DNA from 4 places in the Pseudoalteromonas sp. 2CM37A genome. Region 4 is predicted to be linked to each of the others. Evidence: predicted binding sites of a transcription regulator. Region 4 holds the regulator's gene; each other region holds the start of a gene.
The links. The regulator sigma-54, encoded in region 4, starts transcription at its own class of promoters, with help from an activator protein. The targets are predictions, from matches to a motif close to GTTGGCACGNNNNTNGNNT.

Region 1: the regulator sigma-54 is predicted to act here: its motif matches at 1,370-1,388, upstream of MTF68_RS11740 (CsbD family protein).
Region 2: the regulator sigma-54 is predicted to act here: its motif matches at 1,931-1,949, upstream of MTF68_RS12490 (flagellar basal body rod protein FlgF).
Region 3: the regulator sigma-54 is predicted to act here: its motif matches at 1,836-1,854, upstream of dps (DNA starvation/stationary phase protection protein Dps).

The regions. Positions count from the first base shown of each region.
Region 1 is NZ_JALNTJ010000004.1:365,998-369,155, forward strand. It holds gene hrpB (ATP-dependent helicase HrpB) at 1-1,159, opposite strand, end outside; gene MTF68_RS11740 (CsbD family protein) at 1,432-1,629, shown strand; gene MTF68_RS11745 (peptidoglycan-binding domain-containing protein) at 1,901-2,221, shown strand; gene MTF68_RS11750 (M15 family metallopeptidase) at 2,288-2,800, shown strand; gene MTF68_RS11755 (hypothetical protein) at 2,810-3,158, shown strand, end outside.
Region 2 is NZ_JALNTJ010000005.1:12,189-15,346, forward strand. It holds gene MTF68_RS12480 (flagellar hook assembly protein FlgD) at 1-384, shown strand, start outside; gene flgE (flagellar hook protein FlgE) at 444-1,808, shown strand; gene MTF68_RS12490 (flagellar basal body rod protein FlgF) at 1,986-2,729, shown strand; gene flgG (flagellar basal-body rod protein FlgG) at 2,751-3,158, shown strand, end outside.
Region 3 is NZ_JALNTJ010000003.1:352,256-355,413, forward strand. It holds gene MTF68_RS08995 (alkaline phosphatase PhoX) at 1-1,011, shown strand, start outside; gene dps (DNA starvation/stationary phase protection protein Dps) at 1,257-1,772, opposite strand; gene MTF68_RS09005 (nucleoside-binding protein) at 2,384-3,158, shown strand, end outside.
Region 4 is NZ_JALNTJ010000003.1:243,129-246,286, reverse strand. It holds gene lptA (lipopolysaccharide transport periplasmic protein LptA) at 1-262, shown strand, start outside; gene lptB (LPS export ABC transporter ATP-binding protein) at 259-984, shown strand; gene MTF68_RS08470 (RNA polymerase factor sigma-54) at 1,054-2,553, shown strand; gene hpf (ribosome hibernation promoting factor) at 2,581-2,868, shown strand; gene MTF68_RS08460 (PTS sugar transporter subunit IIA) at 2,873-3,158, shown strand, end outside.

The sequences.
Region 1 (3,158 bases), on a different contig from region 4:
GTAAGTTTGCCGCTTGCGTGCATTGCTGCGCTGTTGGCGTATCAAGCAAGGTGAGTTCGCTAATATTTGCGCCCCACTGTTTTGCCTCCAGCATAAGTTGGCTTATGTCTGAGGTGAGTATTTCCGGGCTATCGTGGCTATTACGTCGCTCAAATGTTTGTTTAGAGCCAAGCCTGTAAACAACCCCTGGCTCTATTCGCCCTGCACGCCCCGCTCGCTGCACAGCAGAGGAGCGCGATATACTTTGTGTTGTAAGCTCAGTTACGCCTGTTTTCAAGTTATAGCTCGCCGCGCGGCGTTTGCCGCTATCAATAACAATGCGAATGCCTTCAATGGTTAAACTGGTTTCGGCTACATTGGTGGTAAGCACTATTTTGCGCATCCCCTCAGGCGCAGGGGCAATCGCCGCTTGCTGATTGGCTTTATCTTGCTCGCCAAATAACGTGGCAACTAGGCAGTTACTTGGTAAATCATTAAGGGCCTGCTGCACACGTACTATTTCAAATTGCCCAGGTAAAAAGACTAATGCACTACCGCTTTGCTCATTGAGTGCTTGCTTAACGATATTAGGAATGGCATCTAACCAGCGGCTCTCATCTTTTATTGGTATATATACTTCGTCAATTGGGTAACTACGCCCGCTTGATTGTATAACCGGGCAATCAAAAAATTGCGTATAGCGCTCGGTATCAAGGGTGGCCGACATAAGTAGTATGGTTAAATCGTCGCGCAGCGCACTTTGGGTCTCTAAAGCAAAGGCCAGTGAAGTGTCGGCTGCAATTGAGCGCTCATGAAATTCATCAAATATCAGTAAATCTATATCGCTTAATTCGGGGTCGTTTTGTAGCATGCGGGTAAGCATACCCTCAGTGACTATTTCAAGGCGCGTATTACTACTTACTTTACTCTCGCCGCGTACTCGCAAACCAACACTCTGCCCCACTTTTTCGTTTTGGCACTGTGCTAAGTAATTGGCAATATTACGTGCAGCTAAGCGGCGCGGCTCAAGCATTACAATACGTTTAAAATGGCCGTCGCGCATAAGCTGTAGCGGCAACCAGGTTGATTTACCCGCCCCAGGCGGTGCTTGTAATAACGTTATGGGGTTACTTTGTAATGTAGTTAGAAGTTGTTGATATATGTTTTGAACCGGCAGCACTGCTATTTACCCAAAATTGCTTTGTAGGCATTGTAACAAAAACCAATAATAAACGCGCCGCAAAAGCAGATGAGTTTACGCGTATCCATAATCAGAAATAATTACAGACCGCTCTGTACATTTTTTAAGAACATACGCGCTGCAATAAAAGTAACGCCTCGCTTAAATATATAAATTAATGATTATAAACACAAAATAAAAATTTGACTGGTTGGTACACGCTTTGCTCCTTTTATACTGAACGTTATTTAAAACTAAGTAAGGAGATACTTATGAACAGCGATCGTATGAAAGGTAATTGGAACGAACTTAAAGGTAAGGCGCAACAAAAATGGGGCGATCTTACTGACGACGATTTAGACAAAATTGAAGGTAGCCGTACAGAGCTAGTGGGTAAAATCCAGCAACAGTACGGTAAATCTAAAGAAGAAGCAGAGCGTGAAGTAGATGAGTTTGAAAAAACTCACTAATCGCTAACTTCTAAAAAAACCGCCATTTGGCGGTTTTTTGTTTACTAGTAACGACCTAAATTAAATTGAATAAAGCTTTCCTTAAATAATTTAAAATTATTTGTTTAAATTACGGCTTTGACTCTATCTATTTTACAATTTTACGGTGTATCCATAATGACTTAACGAAAAATATTGTTCCTATTTTTTATCTTTAGTTATATTCTTTTATAGGTAATATTGCAATCGCGATGGAATGAATGCGGTTAACTATAAATTTAAAGGAGCTTATATGAATAATAATGCTGTAGTGTCAGCTTTAAGTGGTGTGACGGATTTATTTGGTGGGTTTTCTCTTCAAAGAGGAGACAATGACAAAAAACAAATCTGGGAAGGAAAAAGTCACATAGCTAATCACTCTTTTGTATCCGAATTACAAATATTGCTCAATAAATTAGGAACATATAAATCAAAAATTGATGGTGATTTTGGCTTAAAAACTGCGCTCGCATTAAAGTTATTCCAATGGAACGCCAAATCAGCACCGTATCGATTAAAAAATTTGAGGGTTATTAATCAACTGCCCACCTTTAAGGGAAGTACCTCTGGATAAACTGACAAAGCAACTCGTCGAGAGCTTAATATCTGGGCCGCTAGCAATTTTCGATGTACAGGTGACTTGCTAAGGTTAAGAGAAGCAACTTTTACTAATATAGAGCTTAATCCTAACTTCAAATTAATTGCGAACCAAAATGTATTGAAAGGTGAGTTTGTAGTTTCAGCTACCTTAATTACTGAGATAAAAGCAATGAACATTGAAGCAAAAAAACTAGGCTTAAAATTGGTTTTAAACCAGACAATAAGACAGCTTGGAATTTCTCCAAGTGGCGCTGTAGTAACGCCAGCAAAACGCAGCCAACATTATATTGGGCATGCTTTAGATTTAAATATTGTTGATGGCTCTAATTGGAACAACTCAACCGCCTTTAAAACTAAAAGTGCTACGACTTCAGCGGTTAAATTTATTGATATAATGAAAAAAAGAGGGCTTCGATGGGGAGGCGACTTTACCAGGATGGATTCTCCTCACTTCGATAAGCAGCTCTCAGCTTCAACATTCGACTATGAAGCCAAGCATTTTTTTAACCAATCATCAATTGCAAACAATCAGATGATTCCACTTTTTATATAGGATACTAAAATGAAAAAAATCCTATTAGGGTGCTTTGCTTTTAGCGTAATCGGCTGCACTGGGGTAGTAACTGCTGTACAAACATCTTCAGAGAAACAGCTATGCGATGACTATAATAATGATAAAGCTATTATTATTATAGGAAATACACCATTTGAAGATTCTGAGTGGTATGCAGACTGGTCATCAATCCTCAATAGCTTTGTTATCGCAAACAATGAGTTTTTACATGTATATAGAGCCAGCCAATTTAAACATACAGATTTAAAAAATTACTCAGTATTATTCAGTAAAAAGTCTAAGCAGAACTACCTACTTGAGGAAGTTATTGAGCCACAATCTTATGAATACGTCCTTC
Region 2 (3,158 bases), on a different contig from region 4:
AAGCAAGCGCTTTTAGAATCTAATACGCTTGAGCTTGGCGAAAGCGGAGAGGCAAAAGGGTCTGCGGTTGCTGAAGAAGCCGTTGATAATTTAACAATTAAAGTCACAGATGCTTCTGGGCAACTGGTTAGAACTATCGATATGGGTTCGCAAGCAGCGGGTGCAGTGCGCTTTAGCTGGGATGGTAATAATGAATCCGGTGAGCGCCTACCAGAGGGCGAATACACTATTACTGCAGAGGGCAGTACCAACGGCGAGTTTTCAAGCTTACCGGTGGCAACATTCAAAAACATTGAAAGCGTTAATATCAACGGCTCTAGTGGCATTATTATTAACACTAAAGAGGGTGCGGTTAGGTTGACTGATGTCGCAGAGATCGCATAACCAATTAAAAAGTATTTCGCCTGCTAGCAGGCTATTAGATTCAAAGTTAGAGGTGAATTATGAGCTTTAATATCGCACTTACAGGCCTAGCTGCCGCTCAAAAAGACTTAGACGTAACAGCAAATAATATTGCTAATGTAAACACCACCGGTTTTAAAGAATCGCGTGCTGAATTTGCCGATGTATACGCTGCATCTGTTTTTAGTGCAGGTAAAACTAAAAACGGTGATGGTGTGCAAACAACCATGGTTGCACAGCAATTCCACCAAGGGTCACTGCAATTTACTAACAACTCGTTAGACTTAGCGATTACCGGCGAAGGGTATTTTGCAATGACCGACGACATTTCGTCGCAAGATTTAACTTACACTCGTGCAGGTGCCTTTAAGCTAAACCAAGATAACTTTATGGTTGATGCCAAAGGTAATTATTTGCAAGCTTTTCCAGTCGACGAGTCTACAGGTGATACCACATCGGTTAGTTTAAGTACTACAGACCCAATTCAAATTCCTGACTCATCAGGCTCACCTCGCGCAACCGAAAACGTATTTTTATCGTTTAACTTAGATGCAACTGCAGATCCTACAGGCCTGAGCTTTGATCCAACTTCAAGTGGTACGTATAACTCGTCAACGTCAACAACGGTATATGATTCACTAGGTGAGCCACATATTTTACAGTACTTTTTTGCTAAACAAGATCCTACAGTGGCAGGTAATTCTGAAAACAGCTGGGATGTATATGCCACACTTGATGGCAAGGTAGTAGATAGTACATCTGGTGCAGAGCAAACAACTACACCATATAGCCCTATTACCACACTTGGATTTGATTCAAGCGGTTTACCAGCAACGACAGGCGTCGATGCGAATACTACATCAACATTTAATGAAGTGACTTTAGGAGAAACCCCAGGTGGGCTATCATCTTTACTTGATAATGGGGCAACATTTCCAGATGCTGGTATAGAAGTTAACTGGCGCGATGAAAACAACACTGCAGGAAGAATACCAACGCAATATTCTAGTGGTTTTGAAGTAAAAGCACTTGATCAAGACGGTTCTACAGTGGGTCGTTTAGCGGGTATTGATATTGGCACAGACGGTAAAATTGTTGCCTCATACAGTAATGGTGATTCAACCTACTTAGGCCAAGTTGCTATGGTTCGCTTTCCAAACTCTCAAGGCCTTTCGCAAGTAGGTGATACCAGCTGGAAGCAAAGTATTGACTCTGGAGAGCCAGTGGCCGGTGAAGCAGGAACAGGGACTTTTGGTAGTATTAATTCATCCGCGCTTGAGCAATCAAATACCAACTTAACAAACGAATTAGTTGATTTGATTACCGCTCAACGTAACTACCAAGCAAACTCTCGAGCACTTGAAGTTAACTCAACAATTCAGCAAAGTATTTTGCAGATTCGATAAGTTAACCTTATTTTTGGTTAAAATTCTAAGGCTGCATTTTTGCAGTCTTTTTTTTAGCTGTGCCGCTATTCTTATTGCAACTAAGTCCTTTCAATATTCTTCATAAATTGCGTCAAATTTAATCTGGCATCTATTTTGCATTTATCAACTCAGAGATTTTTTATGTGAGTCGATGTTATGGACAAAATGGTCTACATTGCAGCCTCTGGCGCTAAGCAAAGCCTACAAGGGCTTGCACTTAAAGCCAATAATTTGGCAAACGCAAACACCACAGGCTTTAAAGCTGACTTTGCGCAAGCGCGCTCTATGCAAGCATTTGGCGAGGGCTTACCAACGCGCGTGTTTTCTATGCAAGAGCGTCCAGGTTCTAACATGACCTCTGGCGGCATAATCGAAACAGGGCGAGATTTAGATATTGCCATGAGCGATAACGCCTGGCTTGCCGTTCAAGATGACTCAGGTAACGAAGCCTATACAAAAGTAGGCACGCTAAACATTACTGCGCAAGGTATGTTGGTAACAAGTCATGGTCGTCAAGTTATTGGCGAAGGTGGCCCCGTAATTTTACCGGTTCCTATTGAAAAAATAAGTTTTAGTGAAGATGGCGCCATACAGGTTCGCCCTCAAGGGGCGCCTGCAAATTTTTTAGAAGAAGTAGACACGCTGCGCGTTGTTGAAGGAAACAGCAGAGAGCTTGAAAAAGGCAACGATGGTTTGTTTAGACCTGTACCAGGGCAAACCGTCGATACCTCTGCAAATGTAAAAGTGTTAAGTGGTGCACTGGAAATGTCTAACGTTAATCCAGTTCACGAAATGGTCGATATGATCAACCACCAACGTCAATTTGAGTTACAAGTAAAACTAATGAAAACAGCTGAAGAGATTGACGAACGTCAAGATCAGTTGATGCGCATAGTTTAACTTTAAAATGAGGGCATACTTATGAATCCTGCATTGTGGATAAGTAAAACAGGGCTAGACGCTCAACAAACTGATATTTCAGTTATTTCAAATAACTTGGCGAATGCCAGTACCGTAGGTTACAAAAAAAGCCGAGCTATTTTTGAAGATTTACTGTATCAAAACATCAACCAGCCTGGCGGGCGCTCTTCACAAGATACCGAGCTGCCATCTGGCCTAATGCTAGGTGCGGGTGCAAAAGTGGTTGCTAACCAAAAAGAGTTTACCCAAGGTAATATGCTCACCACCGAAAACTCACTCGATTGGATGATTTCAGGCGAAGGTTTTTTTGAAGTGCTGCAACCCGATGGCAATATAGCGTATTCGCGTAATGGGCAATTTACTACCGATGAAGACGGCCGCATTGTTACCTCAGGTGCAGGTTTTGTT
Region 3 (3,158 bases), 110 kb from region 4:
TATGATTCATTTAAAAATGGTGTAGCTTTGCCTGGGGGCACTAGCCATATAATTTATAACTTAAAAGAGCAAAAACGCGAACAAGAGTATTTATCGCTGTGTGGCACAATAAGAAACTGCTCAGGCGGTGTAACGCCGTGGGGCAGTTGGCTAACCTGCGAAGAAACCGTTATGGATAAAAGCGATGGCTTGTCTCAATCTCACGGTTACATTTTTGAGGTACCAGCCAGCGCCAAAGGCCTAATTAAGCCAGAGCCATTATATGATATGGGCCGGTTTAATCATGAAGCCGCCGCAATAGACCCACAAACCGGTATTGTTTATTTAACTGAAGATAGAGGCGATAGTTTGTTTTATCGGTTTATTCCTCATCATCGCGGTAAGTTAAATAAAGGCGGCACATTGCAAGCTATGGTAATTAAAAACCAACCTCAGTTTGATAGCCGAAATTGGGATTCACCAGCCATGCCATTACACAGCGACCTTTTAGTTGAATGGATAACGCTCACAGACCCTAAAAGCCCAAATGATGACCTACGTAAGCAAGGTTATAAAAAAGGTGCAGCCTTATTTGCACGAGGAGAGGGAATACATTGGGGTAAAAATGAGCTTTATTTTTGCTGTACTAATGGGGGCAAAAAGCAGTTAGGTCAGGTAATGAAGTACACACCTTCAAAAAACGAAGGCACTGAGTTAGAGCAAAATGAGCCTGGTAAAATACAACTATTTGTAGAAAGTACAAACGAGTCGTTATACAACTTTGGTGATAATTTAACGGTAGCACCTAACGGGCATTTAATTGTATGTGAGGATCAATACACAGACACGGTGAATAACCATTTACGCGGGGTGACACCCAAAGGAGAGGTGTATAACTTTGCTAAATTGTATGCGCAAACAGAGCTTGCTGGGGCGTGTTTTTCACCTGACGGGCAAACCTTGTTTGTAAATGTATACATGCCAACTAAAACGTTGGCTATTACTGGTCCTTGGGATAGTTTTAAGCTTTAAAGTGGTAAAAAATACAAACGCTTAGCATGGCTAGGCGTTTGTATTTTAACAATCCTTGTAGGTTTACCAAATCCGTTAGCAAGCTTTAATCATCCTTGGTGCATTTACTACATCCTTTATGTAATAAGCAACGGGTCCTTGTAGTTTGCACTTCATCCTGTACCTACTTATGTAACGTCTCCTTGTATCTTTATTAGTCCTTTAACTCTTATTAACATTCCTTGTATGGCAAAGTGGGTAATAAATTAATGATTTAGTTTACCTGCAGACGATTCAATGTGTGCACGTACAAACCATTGAAACTGCTCTAAGTCACCTAGCTGGCTGGTGATCATATCCTCTGATACTGGGTCTAATTCAGACAGCGTGCCAATGGCTTTGCGGTGGTCGGCGTTTACGCCACTGTATACTTTGTCTAATGCACCTAAATGCTCTACTACAAAGGCTTTACCTAATGAGTATTCTTCCCATGTGCGGCGATCTACAATTGACTTAGGTGTACCTTGTGGCGTACCGCCTAATGTAGCAATACGCTCCGCGATGGTGTCGGTCATTTCGCGAATAGCATCGACTTGTGGGTCTAACATTTCATGCACACCAATAAAGCTTGGGCCTACTACATTCCAGTGAATATGCTTTAAAGTAAGTTGTAAGTCTAAAAGTGCTACGAGTCGGTTATCGAGTGTTTCAATTGTTTTTTTTGCTGATTCGTTATCCATACCTGGGGCTGTAAATTCAATTGGGTGTTGTGAGTTACTCATAATGTCTCCCGTTGTGTAATTTGTTGTATGTAGCCATTGCTACCATTTAACTTGCAATACATGAAGCAAAGCCTATGCCTACCAAGTTTATTTATTTAAGTTGTTGATACATAATGCTTTATTTTTAATTGGGTACGTAGGGTTAAAAAGGGAGAGACGTAGAATATGAATTTTATGCACTTATTTTTGTAAATTGTGCACAGTAGTAAAAAAGCTGTGGCTGTTTATCGAAAGAGTTGAAATTTGTTTATGCTCAATAAGGCGTAGTCTGTGTAATACAGCTACCTAATGTGTTTAGTCTTACAATTCACGCCGTTATTAAATTGCCTTTAAAGCTCAGCTTAATATTGCATGCGCTACAACCTCTAAATAAAACCCAGTAAATAAGCTAAGCAAGGGTATACAAAATATAAAGGTGCTTATTTATTACCTGCGTAATGATTAATTCAGGTGTTTTATACAGGGCTAACGCTGCTCTTTTAAAGCCGCGCTACTGGGCTTTACTGCTTAGATTTTAAAAATCAGCCTTTGTACTTATTTAATCTCTTTAGTTGGTGAATGCTCACTGATATACTCACGCCGCATTTTAATTGGGGTTATGTAAATAAATCATGAATTTTTTAAAAACACTGTTTACAACATCTATACTGCTTTTGTCTCACTCAGCACTAGCAGAAAATTGGAGCGTCACACAGCTTCACACAAATTTTGGCGATGCCTTAAATCCCTTTACCGGGGAGTCGTCATTTACACGCACCTACACCATAGAGCATGCCTCAGAGCATGACTTAGGTGATAACTACTTTTTTATCGACTTTTTAAACGACAGCCTTAGTGATGGTTTTCAAGATACGGGTATATATGGCGAGTGGTACACAACACTTAGCTTATCAAAAGTCTTTGATACCTCTGTGCGTTATGGTGCAATAAAAGACACAGGTTTAGTGTTTGGTATAAACGCCGGTGAAGAGGGGTTAATGAAGTACACCCCAGGCATCAAGCTCAGCTGGGATGCCCCAGGCTTTGATTTTTTAACAACTACATTTGCAGGTTACATTGATGCCAACGGCGGCGTGGAAAAAGAACAGCTAGCCAAGCAAGACAACAGCATTTTTATAGACCTTGCATGGGGTGCTCCTTTTACACTAGCTAGCCAAGCATTTTATTTTACCGGCCACGTAGAATATATTTCTGGGCGTGATGACGAACTAGGCAATAAAGTTAATGAGTGGTTGCTTGCTCAACCCGCTGTGCATTGGGATGTAGGGCAAAACTTTAATTTAAACCCGCAGCAGTTAATGGTAGGGGTAGAGTGGCGCTATTGGTACAACAAGTTAGGGACTAATAAAATAGAAAACCAGCCCTTTTTACATGCTATTTGGGTAT
Region 4 (3,158 bases):
AAAACAAGACGACGGTACCGTAATGAGTGCCAGTGCAAACGAAGTACGTTACGACGTAGCAAAGCGCTTTTTAACGCTTGTTGGCGATGCTGAAGTCGCACAAGCCGGTCAAAAAATTAATGCTAAAAGTATTACCTACGATATGCAGCAGCAGCTTATTAGCGCAGAAAAAGACGAAAACTCTACGGATCGTGTCCACACAATTTTAGTGCCTGTTGAAGCAAAAATTAAAGAAAAAACAGGTAACGAAGGTCAACCATGAGCACCTTAAAAGCAGAACTATTAGCAAAAAGCTATAAAGGCCGCCAAGTTGTAAAAAATGTAGGCCTTGAAGTGGAAGCCGGCAGCATTGTTGGCTTATTGGGCCCTAATGGCGCAGGTAAAACCACCACCTTTTACATGATTGTAGGGTTAGTACCTAGCGACAAAGGTAAAATTTCTATTGATGATAACGACATTACGTTATTACCTATGCACAGCCGCGCCCGTTTAGGCATTGGCTATTTGCCGCAAGAGTCATCAATATTTAGAAAGCTGACAGTTTATCAAAACCTAATGGCTATTTTAGAAACGCGTAAAGAGCTCAATAAAGCCGCGCGAGAAGAAACGCTTAACAACTTACTTGATGAATTTAGTATTCAGCATATTCGCGATAGCCAAGGTATGGCGCTTTCTGGTGGTGAACGCCGCCGTGTAGAAATTGCCAGAGCACTGGCAGCTAACCCTAAATTTATTTTATTGGATGAGCCTTTTGCTGGTGTTGATCCGATTTCAGTGTTAGATATAAAGAAAATAATAGAACATCTTAAAAACCGTGGCATTGGCGTATTAATTACCGATCACAATGTAAGAGAAACCCTTGATGTTTGTGAAAAAGCCTACATTGTTTCTCATGGGGAGCTAATTGCATCTGGCACCCCAGAACACGTATTAAATGACAAAACTGTACGCGATGTTTATTTAGGCGAGCAATTTAGGCTGTAACATTTAAGCCACACCTACAAGCATCTGCTAATATTAATTATAACAACATAAAAGGATTGTTAGAGATACATGAGGCAATCATTACAGCTGCGCATGGGCCAGCAACTTACAATGACTCCACAATTGCAACAAGCGATTCGCTTGCTGCAGCTCAGTACATTGGATCTCCAGCAAGAAATACAAGAAGCACTTGATAGCAACCCGCTATTAGAAGTAGAAGAGCAAGATTACACGGAAGAGTCGGCTGGAAAAAATGAACAAAAAGCAGATACGGATGATGTAACCGTAAGCGCATCGGCTGACGATACAACCAGCGAGTACGAGCAAGACAGTGGCGAAGCTTTAAATAAAGACACCGTTAGCGATGATATGGCAATGGATGTAACTTGGGATGAGTACATGAGCGCAGCCCCTGCGGCATCCTCAGGCCCAATGCCAGAAGATGAGTCTATTTATCAAGGTGCCTCTACTGAAACGCTACATGAGTATTTAATGTGGCAGCTTCAGCTTACTCCTTTTAGCCCAACTGACGAAGCCATTGCTATTGCCATTGTAGAAGCTGTAGATGACTCGGGTATTTTAACGCTAAGTTGCGAAGAAATTTTAGAAAGCTTTAACCAAGAAAACGATGACGAAGTTGAAGTTGAACTTGATGAAATAGAAGCCGTTTTAAAACGTATTCAGCTATTTGACCCTGTAGGTATAGCCGCGCGCAGTTTACAAGAGTGCTTGTGTATTCAGCTAAACCAGTTTGATAAAGACACCCCTTTTATAGAACAAACTAAAATGATCTTAACCGATCACATTGATCTATTAGCGGCACGCGACTATCGTACATTAATGAAAAAGACTAAGCTTAAAGAAGACGAGCTTAAAGAGGTCATGACCCTAATACATACCCTCAACCCAAAACCTGCAGATACAATAGTAAGGGAAGAGTCAGAGTATGTAATACCGGATGTGTCGGTTAAAAAAATAAAAGGCCGCTGGGTGGTAGAGCTAAACCCAGATAGCATGCCAAAAATACGCGTAAATAGTCAGTACGCGGCTATGTCACGTACCGTAAAATCAAGTGGTGATAGCCAATTTATTCGCTCTCACTTACAAGAAGCTAAATGGTTTATAAAAAGCCTTGAAAGCAGAAACGACACGCTGCTCAAAGTAACAAACTGTATTGTAAAACAGCAACAAGCATTTTTTGAACATGGCCCAGAAGCCATGAAGCCAATGGTTTTAAACGATGTTGCTGAAATGGTAGAAATGCATGAATCGACAATTTCGCGTGTTACTACGCAAAAATATATGCATACGCCACGTGGTATTTTTGAGCTTAAGTATTTTTTCTCAAGCCACGTAAGCACTGAAAACGGCGGAGAGTGTTCATCAACCGCAATACGTGCCCTAATTAAAAAGCTAATTGCCGCGGAAAACTCAGCTAAACCATTGAGTGATAGTAAAATTGCGGATATATTGGCAGAGCAAGGAATTAAAGTAGCTAGACGCACAATAGCAAAATACCGTGAATCGCTAGCTATTCCACCGTCAAATCAGAGAAAGAGTTTGATATAAGACGTAAAAAACAAAGAGGAAATGCTTATGCAACTAAACCTAACTGGTCGTCACGTAGAAGTAACTGATTCACTTAGAGACTATGTAAATAATAAATTTGCAAAGCTAGAAAGGCACTCAGATCATATTAGCAATGTGCATGTCATTCTCGATGTAGAAAAACTCAACCAAAAAGCAGAAGCGACTATTCATGTAAGTGGCGCAGATTTATTTGCCTCAACAGAGCACCAAGATATGTATGCCGCTATAGACTCGTTGATTGACAAGCTCGATCGTCAAGTCATAAAACATAAAGAGAAGCTTGCTAGACACTAATATTATGAAATTAAGTACATTAGTATGCCAGGACTGCAGCAAAGCTGCGGTCCTTTTTAGTAGTAAAAAAAGAATTTTAGAGTTTATCAGTGAGCTTGCTCATGAAAAGCTCCCCTACTTACCACAACAAGATATTCTTAATGCGCTGGCAAGCAGAGAAAAGCTAGGCAGTACAGGCATTGGCCGGGGGATCGCCATTCCTCATGGCAGAATGGGTGGCGTAGAAGAGCCGCTGGCTTTAGTACTTGTTAGCGACACGCCTGTTAACTTTGATGCTATTGATAACTGCC